Regions from separate parts of the Streptomyces sp. NPDC107500 genome, predicted to be linked through region 3. Evidence: riboswitches for the same ligand, from Rfam matches in the RefSeq annotation. Region 3 holds a riboswitch; each other region holds the start of a gene.
What was found. A riboswitch is a leader RNA that binds a small molecule or an ion and turns the genes downstream of it on or off. The one in region 3 is predicted to bind cobalamin.

Region 1 (4,270 bases), on a different contig from region 3:
GCCCGCGCCGGGCATCCGCCGCCGGCCGTCGTCCGCCCGGACGGCAGCGTGGACTTCCCCGAGCTGCCGCCCGGCCCTCCGCTGGGCCTCGGCGGCCTGCCCTTCACCCCGGCCGAGTTCCGGCTCCCCGAGGGCAGCCGGCTAGTCCTGTTCACCAACGGGCTGGTGACGGGCCGGGGCCGGGACATCGAGGCGGGCCTCGACCAGCTCCGCGGGCGGCTCGCCGGTGCGGACCGGACGCCGGACGAGACCTGTGCCGTGCTGCTGGACGCGCTGCTCCCCGACCGCCCCGACGACGACATCGTCCTCCTGGTGGCCCGGACCCGGGCCTTCCCCGCCGACCGGGTCGCCGAGTGGCACGTGCCGCGCGACCCCGCGGCCGTCGCCGGCGTCCGGGCCGACGCGACGCGCCGGCTCGCCGAGTGGGGCCTCGAGGAGACGGCGTTCACCACCGAGCTGATCCTCAGCGAGCTGGTCACCAACGCCATCCGGCACGCGGCCGAACCGGTGCGCGTCCGGCTGCTGTTGGACCGCAGCCTGATCTGCGAGGTCTCCGACGGCAGCAGCACGGCACCCCACCTGCGCATGGCCGCCACCACCGACGAGGGAGGCCGCGGCCTGTTCCTCGTCGCCCAGTGCGCCACGCGCTGGGGCACCCGGTACCACGCGCAGGGCAAGGTCATCTGGACCGAACAGTCCCTGAACGCCCTCGACCCGGACGGCCCCTGACCGCCCCCCCTCAGTCCGCCAGGCAGCAGTCGCCGCACTTCGAGCCGTTCGGCGCGCGGTAGTAGAGACAGCAACTACGGCGCCGGAACGTGAGATCCGGTCCGGTGATCTCTCCAGTGCCCACGAGCCGTCCGGTGTTCAGCAGCTCCGTGGTGAGGCCGGTGAGCGGCTCGCGCAGCGCGGGGTGCGCCGCCAGCAGCGCGCGGGCCGCCTCGACGAGCGCCGAGGCGGCGTTGCCGTCCAGCAGCCGTGGCGCGACCTTGACGCGGAGCCCTTCGGCCAGCGCTTCCAGGTGGGCCGTCACCTGCCGGTACACCGCGAGGGCGGCGGACGGACGTGCCGTCCTGCCGCGCAGGCCGGCGGGACGGGGCATGCGCAGGGCCGGGCCGTCGTCGGCCCGCTCCAGCCGGCTCAGGTCGAGGACGATGCCGTGCAGGAGTACGCAGGCCAGGGCGGGCGACCAGAGGCGTGCCGCGTGACCCAGGTGGGCGATGGACACGCCAATCCGCGCTTCGGGCGCCCGGTGGCGGTGCGCGACGGCCTCGGCGAGGTCGGTGAAACCCCGCGCGTAGGAGTGGCCGACCGGATGCCAGCCCGCATCCGCACCGCCGACGCGCAGGACGAAGAAGCCCCCGAGGGCGGCCACGTCGTGCAGGGCGGCGGTGACATCGGCGGGTGAGGCCTGAACGTTTCGGGACACCGGTCGCTCCTCGTGAGCGCCGAGTCAGGCGGCCGGGCCGCGGCGCGGGGGCGTGATGGCGTACAGGTCGAGGATGTCGGGCCGCGGTGCGACACCGGGGCCGCCGGCGCGGACCCAGTCGGCGATGTCCTCGGTGGCGTCGGGGTCGTTGACCAGTCCCAGCCAGACCGGACGGGCGCCGGCGGCGCGGCCCGCCGCGGAGGGCTGGACGACGATCACGTTGGCCTGTTCGCACACGTCGAGGCAGTCCGACACCCGCACGGGCACCAGGGCCCGCAGACGCGCCGTCTGCGCCGCGTGATCGACGCCGATGATCTTGGGGGTGCCGCAGCAGCAGTCCCGGCAGACGACGACGCGGGCGGGCGTCGGGTCCGCGGGTGCGCCGGGCGTCGCTCCGGCCGGGCCGGTGTGGGCGGGCATACGGCATCGTCCCTCTCCCCGGGGAGATCCGCCCCGGTGGTCCGTCGAGGAGGCGACCGCGTGAGTCTCCTGGCTCTCGGGTCGTCGCTCGCCCCACCCCTTCCCACCCGGTACGGGCAGTGGTCGTGTGGGGGCTCGCTCGCCGATCACAGTGGCGGGACCGCGCCGGATTCACACCGGCTTCCTCGGGCCGCCGTCGCCCAATTGCTCCGGGCATCCTCGCATCCCGGCCCCGGAGCTGTCAGCGGGGCCCCGCTCCGCGCACGGGCACCGCGTGCCCGCTGAACACCCGCGCTTTGCGCCCTGCCCAAAGGAACGTAATATCGCCAGGTCATAGCCGCGACGGGAGACAGGAAGCCGGTGCGAATCCGGCACGGTCCCGCCACTGTGACCGGGCGTCACGCCCTCGACCTGCCCCGCGCCCACCGGCCGGGCAGCCGGGGGCCGAAGGCCCGGGAGTCAGGACACTGACCTGTCGCGGGCCCGATCCGAGGAGCGCGGACTCCCCAGGAGGCTTACGTGTCAGCCCTGTTCTCCCCTGCCCGACGCCGCCGGAGCCTGCGCGGCACGGCCGCGGCGCTCGCCCTGTCGGCGGCCCTGGTGACCGCCGGATGCGGCTCGTCCGGCGGCGCCGACGACTCCGGCCACGACGGTTCGGCATCGGCGTCGTCCCCCGCGGGATTCCCCGTCACCATCGACAACTGCGGTGTGAGGACGACGTACGACAAGCCGCCGTCCCGGGTGGTCACCATCCATCAGCACCCCGCGGAGCTGATGCTCGCGCTCGGTCTGAAGGACCGCATGGCCGGCACCGCCTTCCCCGACTCGGCCGTCCTGCCGGAGCTGCGGAAGGACTACGAGGCGATACCCGAACTCGCCGAGCGGGAACCGTCGTTCGAGAAGATCCTCGACACCGAGCCCGACTTGGTCTACGGCGGCTACGGCAGCGCCTTCGCCGAGAACGAGGGCCGCTCCCGCAAGGCCTTCGCCGACGCGGGCATCGACACCTACCTCAACCGCGAGTACTGCGGCAAGCAGAGGGTGACGATGAAGGACACCTACGCCGAGATCCGTACCGTCGCGAGCATCTTCGGCGTCCCCGACCGGGCCGACAAGCTGATCGCGGACCTGAAGAGCCGCGTCGCCAAGGCGTCCGCCGCGGTGAAGGGCGAACCGGAGGTGCCGGTCTTCGTCTACGACAGCGGCGACAAGAGCGCCTTCACCGCGGGCGGCAAGGGCCTGGGCACCGACCTGATCCGGCTGGCCGGCGGCAAGAACGTCTTCGGCGACCTCGACGAGGTGTTCGGCGACGTCTCCTGGGAACAGGTCGTCGAGCGCAGGCCCGAGGTCATCGCGATCTACGACTACGCCGGAGCCGGCAGCGTCGAGCAGAAGAAGAAGTTCCTGCTCTCCCAGCCGGCCCTCGCCGACGTCCCCGCCGTCAGGAACAAGCGGTTCGTCGTCCTGCCGCTGACCGCGACCCTGGTCGGCATCCGGTCGGCGTACGCGGTCGGTGACCTCGCCCGCGGACTGCACCGCGAGAGCTTCCGGTGACGGGCACCGCCACCAAGGCGGTAGCCGAACCGGATCCCTCGGCCGCCCGGTCGCGCCGGGCGGGGCGTACGACGATGGCGGGGACGTCACTCGCGCTGGCGGCCCTGCTGTTGGCGTCCGTGACGGCCGGACTGGCCATCGGCTCGGTCCAGGTGCCACCCGGCCAGGTGTGGGGAATCGTGACGCACGCCCTGGGCGCCGACTTCACCCACCCGGACTGGTCCCGCGCGCGGGAGACCATCGTCCTCGACGTACGGGCGCCGCGCGTCCTGCTGGGAGCGGTGACCGGTGCGGGTCTCGCGATGGTGGGCACCGCCCTTCAGGCGCTGGTCCGCAACCCGCTCGCCGAGCCGTACCTGCTCGGCGTCTCCTCCGGCGCCTCCCTCGGCGCGGTCTCGGTCATCGTCTTCGGCGTCGGCTTCCTCGGCCCCCTGTCGCTGTCCGCCGCCGCGTTCGCCGGCGCCCTCGGCGCACTGGTGCTCGTGTACGCCACCGCCCGCACCGGCGGGCGCATCACCTCGACGCGCCTGGTCCTGTCCGGGGTGGCGGTCGCGGCGGTGCTCACGGCCGTCCTCGACCTGCTGCTGCTCACCACCGACCGCGGCAACGAGGCCCGGGCGGTGCTCGCCTGGACCCTGGGCGGTCTCGGCGGCGTCACCTGGCAGACCCTGTGGTTGCCGGGACTGGCGGTGCTGCTGGGCATCGGCGTGCTCCTGGTGCAGGCCCGCAACCTCAACCTGCTGCTGGCCGGTGAGGAGGCGGCGACGACGATGGGCCTGGACGTCGCCCGCTTCCGGGCCCGCATGTTCGTGCTGCTGTCCCTGGTCACCGGCGTACTCGTCGCGGCGTCCGGCCCGATCGGCTTCG
Region 2 (4,270 bases), on a different contig from region 3:
AGGTCGGCGGCCTCGTCGGCGCTCGGGACACGCGGGGAGTGGATGTCGTAGACGCCGGGTCCGGCCTCCCGCGGGTAGCCGTGGGCGGCCAGTTCGCGGGCGACCTGCATGTGGCTGCGGGCTGCCTCCAGACTGATGACGTCGGCGTCGAGGTCGTCGATGGCCTGGACGATGTCGCCGAACTCCGCGTAGCACATGTGGGTGTGGATCTGGGTGTCCGGACGCACCCCGCTCGTGCTGAGCCGGAACGCCTCGGTCGCCCACGCCAGATAGGCGGCGTGGTCGGCGGCCCTCAGGGGCAGGGTCTCGCGCAGCGCGGGCTCGTCCACCTGGATGACCGAGGTGCCGGCGGCCTGGAGGTCGTTCACCTCGTCGCGCAGGGCGAGGGCGACCTGGCGGGCGGTGTCGCCGAGCGGCTGGTCGTCGCGGACGAAGGACCAGGCGAGCATGGTGACGGGCCCGGTGAGCATGCCCTTGACCGGGCGATCGCTCAGGGACTGGGCGTAGTTCGTCCAGCGCACCGTCATCGGCTGCGGGCGGGAGATGTCACCGGCCAGGACCGGCGGACGGACGTAGCGGGTGCCGTACGACTGGACCCAGCCGTGCTGGGTGGCGAGGTAGCCGGTCAGCTGCTCGGCGAAGTACTGGACCATGTCGTTGCGCTCGGGCTCGCCGTGCACCAGGACGTCGATACCGGTCTTCTCCTGGAAGGAGATGACCTCCTGGATCTCCGACCGGATGCGCTCCTCGTAACCGGCCGCGTCCAGGCGCCCGGCGCGCAGGTCGGCGCGCGCGGTGCGCAGCTCGGTGGTCTGCGGGAACGAGCCGATGGTGGTGGTCGGCAGCAGGGGCAGCCCGAGGTGGGCGCGCTGCGCCGCGGCCCGTTCGGCGTACGGCTGGGAACGGCGGGTGTCGGCGCTGGTCACGGCCTCCGCACGGGAGCGGACGGCAGGGTCGCGGGTGATGGGTGAGGTGGCCCGGGAGGCGAGGTCGGCACGGTTGGCGGCGAGTTCGCCGGTGATGCTGTCGGTGCCCTGGGCGAGGCCCCTGGCGAGCGTGGCGATCTCGGAGGTCTTCTGCCGGGCGAACGCGAGCCAGCGCAGGATCTGCGGGTCGATGTCCCGCTCGAGGGACGCGTCCAGCGGGACGTGCAGCAGGGAGCAGGAGGCGGAGACGTCGACACGGTCGGCGAGCCCGAGAAGGGTGCCGAGTGTGGTCAGGGACTTCTGCAGATCGTTGATCCAGATGTTGCGGCCGTTGACCACACCGGCGACCAGGCGCTTGCCGGGCAGTCCACCGACGGCGGCGAGCGCGTCGAGGTTGGCGGCGGCGGCCTCGGTGAAGTCCAGCGCCAGCCCGTCCACCGGTGCCTTGGCCAGCATCGGCAGGGCGTCGCCGAGCCGGTCGAAGTACGAGGCGACCAGCAGCTTCGGACGGTCGGACAGGGCGCCGAGATCACGGTAGGCGCGCTCCGCCGCGTTCAGCTCGGCCGGGGTGCGGTCCTGCACCAGGGCGGGTTCGTCGAGCTGGACCCATTCGGCGCCGGCCGCACGCAGGTCGGCGAGGACCTCGGCGTACACGGGAAGCAGCCGGTCCAGGAGCGTGAGCGGCTCGAAGTCCGCGGGCACGCCGGGAGCGGGCTTGGCGAGCAGCAGGTACGTGACGGGGCCGACCAGGACCGGACGGGCGGTGAGGCCCTCGGCGAGAGCCTCCTTCAGCTCGGCGACCTGCTTGGTGGAGTCGGCCGTGAAGACGGTGCCGGGACCGAGTTCGGGGACGAGGTAGTGGTAGTTCGTGTCGAACCACTTGGTCATCTCCAGCGGCGCCACGTCCTGGGTGCCGCGGGCCATCGCGAAGTAGCCGTCCGTCGCGTCGGCGGCGACGGCGGCGCGGTGCCGTTCGGGGATCGCGCCGACCATGACCGTGGTGTCGAGGACGTGGTCGTAGTACGAGAAGTCACCGGTGGGCACCTCGTGGATGCCGGCGTCGGCGAGCTGCCGCCGGTTGTCGCGCCGGAGTTCGGCGGCGGTGGCGTGGAGGGCGTCGGCGTTGACGCGGCCCTTCCAGTAGCCCTCGATGGCCTTCTTCAGTTCACGGTTCTGACCCTGGCGGGGGTAGCCGTACACGGTGGCCCGTGCTGCCGCGGCTGCGGACTTCGCTGTCACGGAGATCTCCTTCGCGAGATGAGTCCCTGAGATCCCGGGGACGGAACGAGAGCGCGAAGGTCGTGGCCGGCCGGACGGTGACGACCCCGCGCGGCAAAGGCACGGCCGTTCCGTCTGGTGCACGCCGACCCGCCCTCGAGGTCACCGGGATGTCCGCGCGCGGAACGGTCCGCACGCGGGCAGTTGGCAGGTCTTCGGACTCGCGGGCACGCCCTCCGTCCGGAGGACACCTACTGGCCGTCGCTTCCCGGGCCCGGTACGTCGGACCCAGTGCGTATGACGGCGGTCGTTCCCGCTCACCGCTGCGGGGCAGTCCCGGATTCCCACCGGGTTCCCTCTTACGACACCCCGCCTGGCGGACGGGGCGAACCAGCTGCACCGTTCACCCTACCGGGGACCACCCCGGAATCGTCCGGACGCGTCCGGCATGCGGACGGTGCGACGGGACACGCCGTCGGCGGACTACTGCTGGGCCCAGGTGCTCCGGTCCTGCCCCGGCGCGTCGGCGTGCCGCGGGCAGGCCGTGTCGTGCGCCGAGCCCAGCGAGGTCCACCACACCTCGCAGCAGTCGCCGCCCACGGCGACCCGGGCGGCGGCGGGACGGGTGCACTCCTGGCCGTGCACGGCGCCGTCGGAGTGCCGCCAGAAGGCGCAGCAGGGGGCGAGAGGGACCGGCTGCCGGTGAGGCGGGCGGGCCAGGAGTTCGGCCCGGCGCGCCAGGACCGTCCGCCGCCGGTGCTCGGCTCCCTCCCGGGCCGCGCACCAGGCCATGACCGCCGCGGCGTAGAGACCGGGCAGGGCGAGCCAGGGGTGGTGGCTGCCCCCGTACCAGGCGGCGGCGAGCAGGAGAACGGCGGCGGCACGGCACCCGCGTGCGGTGCGCAGGCTCGGTGTCACAGGAGACTCCCGTGGTCGGCGACGGAGAAGGTCCTCAGGACCCCCGTATGCCCGCGGTTCGCGGACCTACGTCCACCAATCGCGCCGGTCCGCGCCCGGGCGGGGCCCGAGCCGCGTGGCGGGGCGGAAATTCCGTTGCGGGTGCCCGCCGGTGCCCCCGATTCTGCTCTCATGTCCACCGCCGACCTGCGGCCGGCCACCCTTGCCGACGCGCCCGCCATCACCCAGCTCCTCAACGAGATCGACCGGATCGAGATCGGCCGCCCCGAGACCGACCAGCACACCGTCGAGGCCGACCTGAAGCATCCCGAGACGGATCTGACCCGCGACTCGTGGCTCGCCTTCGACGGCGGCCGGCTGGTGGCCTACGGGCTGCTGTGGGACGAGTCCGGCGGCGAGCGCGTGGACATCGACCACTACGTGCTCCCCGACCACCAGGGCACCGGCCTGCGGCTGCTGGCCGCCATGGAGGACCGCGCCCTCGCCAAGGCACGGGCCAACGGGGCCGCTCGGGCCGTCGTCCACCTGCACCTCAACGCCCGGCCCACGACCGACACGGCGCTCCTCGCGGAACGGGGCTGGCGGGTCGTCCGGTCCCACCACGTCCTGCGCCGGGCGGTGGACCCGGCGGCCGACCTGCCGCCGCGGGCCCCGGCCGGGGTGGCCGTGCGCGCCTGCGCGACGGAGGCGGACCGTGTCCGGGTGCACGAGCTGTACCAGCAGGCGTTCGCCTCCCACTTCGACTTCCAGCCGCGTCCGTACCGGCTCTGGCTCAGCGACATCGACGCCGAGGGGCTCGACTGGTCCCTGGTGTGGATCGCCGCCACCGACGACCTGGGGGACGCCGGTTTCCTGCTGGCCCGGGACGACCGCGAGGCCATGGGCTGGATCCGCGCCCTCGGCGTGCTGGACGCGGCACGGGGGAGGGGCCTGGGCGGATTCCTCCTGCGGCACGCCTTCGCGCACTTCGCCGCGCGGGGCCGGGACACGGTGGGGCTCGGGGTCGACACGGCCAACGCCACCGGCGCTCCGCGCCTCTACGGCCGCAACGGCATGACCGTCCACTTCGCGGTCGACACCTGGGAGGCAGTCATCGGCTGACGCCCGGTGCGGCACCGGGCGGCGGTCCGCGGCGTCGGCCCGGCGCGTCAGACAACCATCGCGACCGTCACCGCGCCGAGCAGCGCCACGTACGTCCACGCGTGGGC
Region 3 (4,270 bases):
GCGTACGGGGCGACCCGGACGGGGCCGCCGAGGGCGGCGGTCATGTAGTGCACGGGCGGCAGTTCGGGCACCAGCAGCGAGACGGCGGTCGCGTGCACGGCGTGGGTGTGGACGACGGCCCGGGCGGCGTCGTCCGCGCGGTACACGGCGAGGTGCAGGGGCAGTTCGCTGGTGGGGAGGAGGGTGCCGAGCACCTGTCGTCCGTCGAGGGCGACGCCGGTCACGTCACCCGGCGCCAGACGGTCGTACGGCACACCCGAAGGGGTGACGAGGACCGTGTCGCCGACGCGCACCGAGACATTGCCGGAGGTACCGACCACGAGCCCGTCCGCGACCGTGCGCCGGGCCGCCGCGACGAGGTCCGTCCAGGCCCGCTCCTCGTCCGGGCCGGCAGCCCGTCCGACCCGCGAATACGTCACAGTCACCGTCTCCTCACGAGCGCTCCCGCGCCTCTCCGGGCCGGTCGCCGGCCGGTCTGGCGGTGATCCTGCCAGGGGCGTCTCCGGAGAGCACCGGGACGGCCACGCAGAGGGAGGCGGCGACGCCGCTTCCGGTCACCGCGACGCCCTGCCCAGTTCATCTTCCGTTCACCATGGTTACCTACGTTCGTCCAGCCAATGACCTCGAACGATTGCCTGGGTAAATGGAAAGCTTCTCGCTGATCCTCGCGATTGTGGTGGTAACCGCACTCGCGTTTGATTTCACGAACGGTTTCCACGACACCGCGAACGCGATGGCAACGACCATTTCGACCGGTGCGCTCAAGCCCAAGGTGGCGGTGGCGATGTCCGCCGTCCTCAACCTTGTAGGCGCCTTCCTCTCGGTGGAGGTCGCCAACACGATCTCCAAGGGTCTCGTCGACGAGACCGGCATCCGTCCCGAGGTCATCTTCGCCGCCCTGGTCGGCGCGATCCTCTGGAACCTGCTGACCTGGCTGGTCGGCCTCCCGTCCAGTTCCTCGCACGCCCTGATGGGCGGTCTGATCGGTGCCGCGGTCGCCTCGGCCGGCGTCGGCGCCGTCAACGGCGACGCGCTCGTCACCAAGGTGCTGATCCCCGCGATCGCCGCCCCGATCGTCGCCGGTGTCGCGGCGCTGCTGGGCGCGCGGCTGACCTACCGGCTCGGCCGCCGGGCCGACGGCAAGGCCGCCGCCAAGGGCTACCGCGCCGGGCAGATCGCCTCCGCCGGGCTGGTCTCGCTGGCCCACGGCACCAACGACGCCCAGAAGACGATGGGCATCATCACTCTCGCCCTGGTCGCCGGCGGCGCGCTCGCCCCCGACTCCGACCCGCCCCTGTGGGTCATCCTCTCCGCGGGCATCGCCATCGCGCTCGGCACCTACCTCGGCGGCTGGCGCATCATCCGCACCATGGGCAAGGGCCTGACCGACCTCCAGCCGCAGCAGGGCTTCGCCGCCCAGACCAGCGCCGCGACGGTCATCCTGGCCTCCTCCCACCTCGGCTTCTCCCTCTCCACCACGCACTCGGTCTCCGGTGCGGTGATGGGCGCCGGCCTCGGCCGCAAGGGCGGCGTGGTGCGCTGGTCCACGGCCACCCGGATGTTCGTCGCCTGGGGTCTGACGCTGCCGGCCGCGGCCCTGGTCGCCGCGATCGCCGAGTGGGTCTGCCGCATGGGCGACTGGGGCACGGCCTGCGTCGCGGTCTTCCTGGTCGCCTCCAGCGCCGCCATCTGGAAGATCTCCCGGCGCGAGGTCGTCGACCACACCAACGTCGTCGACCCCCACGAGCCCGAGTCGGCCGGTGTGGTCACCACGGCGATGGCCGCCGTCTCCCCGCCCCCGGCGCACCTGGCCGAGGAGCTGCCGGCCGACCCGTCCGAGGCCAGGCCCGCGTCGGCCGCCACCACCGTCTGAGCCCGCGTCCCGGGTACGAAGGAAGCGAACCCCCATGAGCATCGACTGGGCAGCACTGGGCTCCGTCTTCGGCGTCAGCCTCGTGGCCACCGTGGCCCTGGTGGGCCTGTTCACCCTCGGCATCGCCGGCCTCTCCCGCCAGGAGCGGGCCACCGCCGCGGGCGGCTCCGCGGCCCTCGCGGTCACCGGCGCGTACGCGTGCTTCGCGGCCTGCGCGGCGGCGGTGGCGTACGGCATCTATCTGATCGTCGCCTGACCCACGGCACACCCCGGGGCGGAGCGCGGGACGGACTCGGACCGTCGCGCGCCCCGCCCCTTCGTGTACCGGCGCGCACCACCCGTGTGTGGGGCTCGGCACACTCCCCCGCCGCAGGTCAACGCCAGGTTGACGGGTGTTCTCGCGCCGTGGTGGACTTCCGGGGCCACTTACGGCGGCAGGAGAGGAAGCCCGGTGCGATTCCGGCGCGGTCCCGCCACTGTGACCGGGGGTCAGACCCCGGTAGCCAGGAACTCTCACCGCCGGACTCTTCGAACCAGGGCGTGGACACCCTGAGTGAGGACGCGACGCGATGCCCGGCTGCCGATCGACGTTCAGTACCAGGTGCTCTCCTGCCCGTGTGACCGGCTGAACCCGTGCGTGCCGGACGCGTCTTCGCGTACGGCGCCGCCGCCGGGCTGCTCGGTGACCTCCTCCTCGGCGACCCGCGCCGCGGACATCCGGTCGCCGCGTTCGGCCGCGCCGCCGGTGCCGTGGAACGGGTGCTGTGGCGTGACCACCGGGGCTGGGGCGCGCTGCACACCCTGGTGTGCGCCGGTGGCGCCACCGCCCTGGGCTCGGCCGCCGCGCACGCCGTACGCCGCTCCCCCGCCGCCTCGGTCGCGCTGACCGGCGCGGCCACCTGGGCCGTGGTCGGCGGTACGTCGCTGGTGCGCGAGGCGCTCGCCATCGGCCGGGCCCTGGAGGCCGGGGACGTCGAGGCGGCCCGGGCGCGGCTGCCGCACCTGTGCGGGCGGGACCCGCAGTCGCTGGACGCCGACGGGATCGCGCGGGCGGTCGTGGAGTCGGTCGCCGAGAACACCTCGGACGCCGTGGTGGGTGCCCTGGTGTGGGGTGCCGCCGGCGGAGTGCCGGGGCTGCTCGGCTTCCGGGCGGTGAACACCCTGGACGCCATGGTCGGCCACAAGTCGCCCCGCTACCGGCGGTACGGCTGGGCCTCGGCCCGCCTCGACGACCTCGCGGGCTGGCCGGGCGCCCGCCTGACCGCCCTGCTGGCCATAGTGGCCGGCGGCGATCCGCGGGGCGCCGTACGGGCCTGGCGCGCGGACGCCGGACTCCACCCGAGCCCCAACGCCGGTCCCGTGGAGGCGTCTTTCGCGGGCGCCCTCGGAGTGCGGCTCGGCGGGACGCTCTCCTACGGCGGGCGGGTCGAGCACCGGCCCGTGCTCAACGGGGCGTCGGGGCGCGCCGTCCGGGCCGGTTCCGGCGACATCGAACGGGCCGCACGGCTCTCCCGGCGCGTGGGAGGGCTGGCGCTCGTCGCGTGCGTGGGCGCCCGGCTGCTGGTGCGCGGGGCCGTCAGGAAGGGACGTACGTCATGAACGGTGGACTCCTCGTCGCCGGCACCACCTCCGACGCCGGCAAGAGCGTCGTCACGGCCGGGATCTGCCGCTGGCTGGTGCGCCAGGGCGTGAAGGTCGCGCCCTTCAAGGCGCAGAACATGTCGCTCAACTCCTTCGTGACGCGCGAGGGGGCGGAGATCGGGCGGGCCCAGGCCATGCAGGCCCAGGCCTGCCGGGTGGAGCCGACCGCGCTGATGAACCCGGTGCTGCTCAAGCCCGGCGGCGAGCGCAGCAGCCAGGTGGTGCTGCTCGGCAGGCCCGTCGGCGAGATGACCGCCCGCGGCTACCACGGCGGGCGGCAGGAGCGGCTGCTCGGCACGGTGCTCGACTCGCTGGCCGAGCTGCGCGGCACCTACGACGCGGTGATCTGTGAGGGCGCGGGCAGCCCGGCCGAGATCAACCTGCGCCGCACCGACATCGTGAACATGGGGATCGCGCGGGGCGCCGGGCTGCCCGTGCTGATCGTCGGCGACATCGACCGCGGGGGCGTCTTCGCCTCCTTCTTCGGCACGGTGGCGCTGCTCTCGCCCGAGGACCAGGCGCTGGTCGCCGGGTTCCTCGTCAACAAGTTCCGCGGCGACGTGTCGCTCCTGGAGCCCGGCCTCGACATGCTGCACGGCCTGACCGGGCGGCGGACGTACGGGGTGCTGCCCTTCCGGCACGGGCTCGGCATCGACGAGGAGGACGGTCTGCGGGTCTCGCTGCGCGGCACGGTGCGGGAGTCCGTGGTCGCGCCGCCGGTCGGCGAGGACGTGCTGCGGGTCGCCGTCTGCGCGG

Region 1: another riboswitch for cobalamin. It lies ahead of ACZ67M_RS27630 ((2Fe-2S) ferredoxin domain-containing protein); the one in region 3 lies ahead of ACZ67M_RS05865 (cobalamin biosynthesis protein).
Region 2: another riboswitch for cobalamin. It lies ahead of metE (5-methyltetrahydropteroyltriglutamate--homocysteine S-methyltransferase); the one in region 3 lies ahead of ACZ67M_RS05865 (cobalamin biosynthesis protein).

The regions. Positions count from the first base shown of each region.
Region 1 covers NZ_JBVJPF010000007.1:246,927-251,196, forward strand. Annotated here, with positions in the region: gene ACZ67M_RS27620 (SpoIIE family protein phosphatase) at 1-729, shown strand, start outside; gene ACZ67M_RS27625 ((2Fe-2S)-binding protein) at 740-1,429, opposite strand; gene ACZ67M_RS27630 ((2Fe-2S) ferredoxin domain-containing protein) at 1,454-1,849, opposite strand; cobalamin riboswitch at 1,912-2,036, opposite strand; cobalamin riboswitch at 2,161-2,339, shown strand; gene ACZ67M_RS27635 (ABC transporter substrate-binding protein) at 2,369-3,403, shown strand; gene ACZ67M_RS27640 (FecCD family ABC transporter permease) at 3,400-4,270, shown strand, end outside.
Region 2 covers NZ_JBVJPF010000007.1:453,182-457,451, reverse strand. Annotated here, with positions in the region: gene metE (5-methyltetrahydropteroyltriglutamate--homocysteine S-methyltransferase) at 1-2,165, opposite strand, end outside; cobalamin riboswitch at 2,334-2,554, opposite strand; gene ACZ67M_RS28525 (hypothetical protein) at 2,628-3,062, opposite strand; gene ACZ67M_RS28520 (GNAT family N-acetyltransferase) at 3,234-4,163, shown strand; gene ACZ67M_RS28515 (TSUP family transporter) at 4,211-4,270, opposite strand, start outside.
Region 3 covers NZ_JBVJPF010000001.1:1,317,601-1,321,870, reverse strand. Annotated here, with positions in the region: gene ACZ67M_RS05880 (class II aldolase/adducin family protein) at 1-419, opposite strand, end outside; gene ACZ67M_RS05875 (inorganic phosphate transporter) at 644-1,873, shown strand; gene ACZ67M_RS05870 (hypothetical protein) at 1,908-2,129, shown strand; cobalamin riboswitch at 2,266-2,405, shown strand; gene ACZ67M_RS05865 (cobalamin biosynthesis protein) at 2,507-3,472, shown strand; gene ACZ67M_RS05860 (cobyric acid synthase) at 3,469-4,270, shown strand, end outside.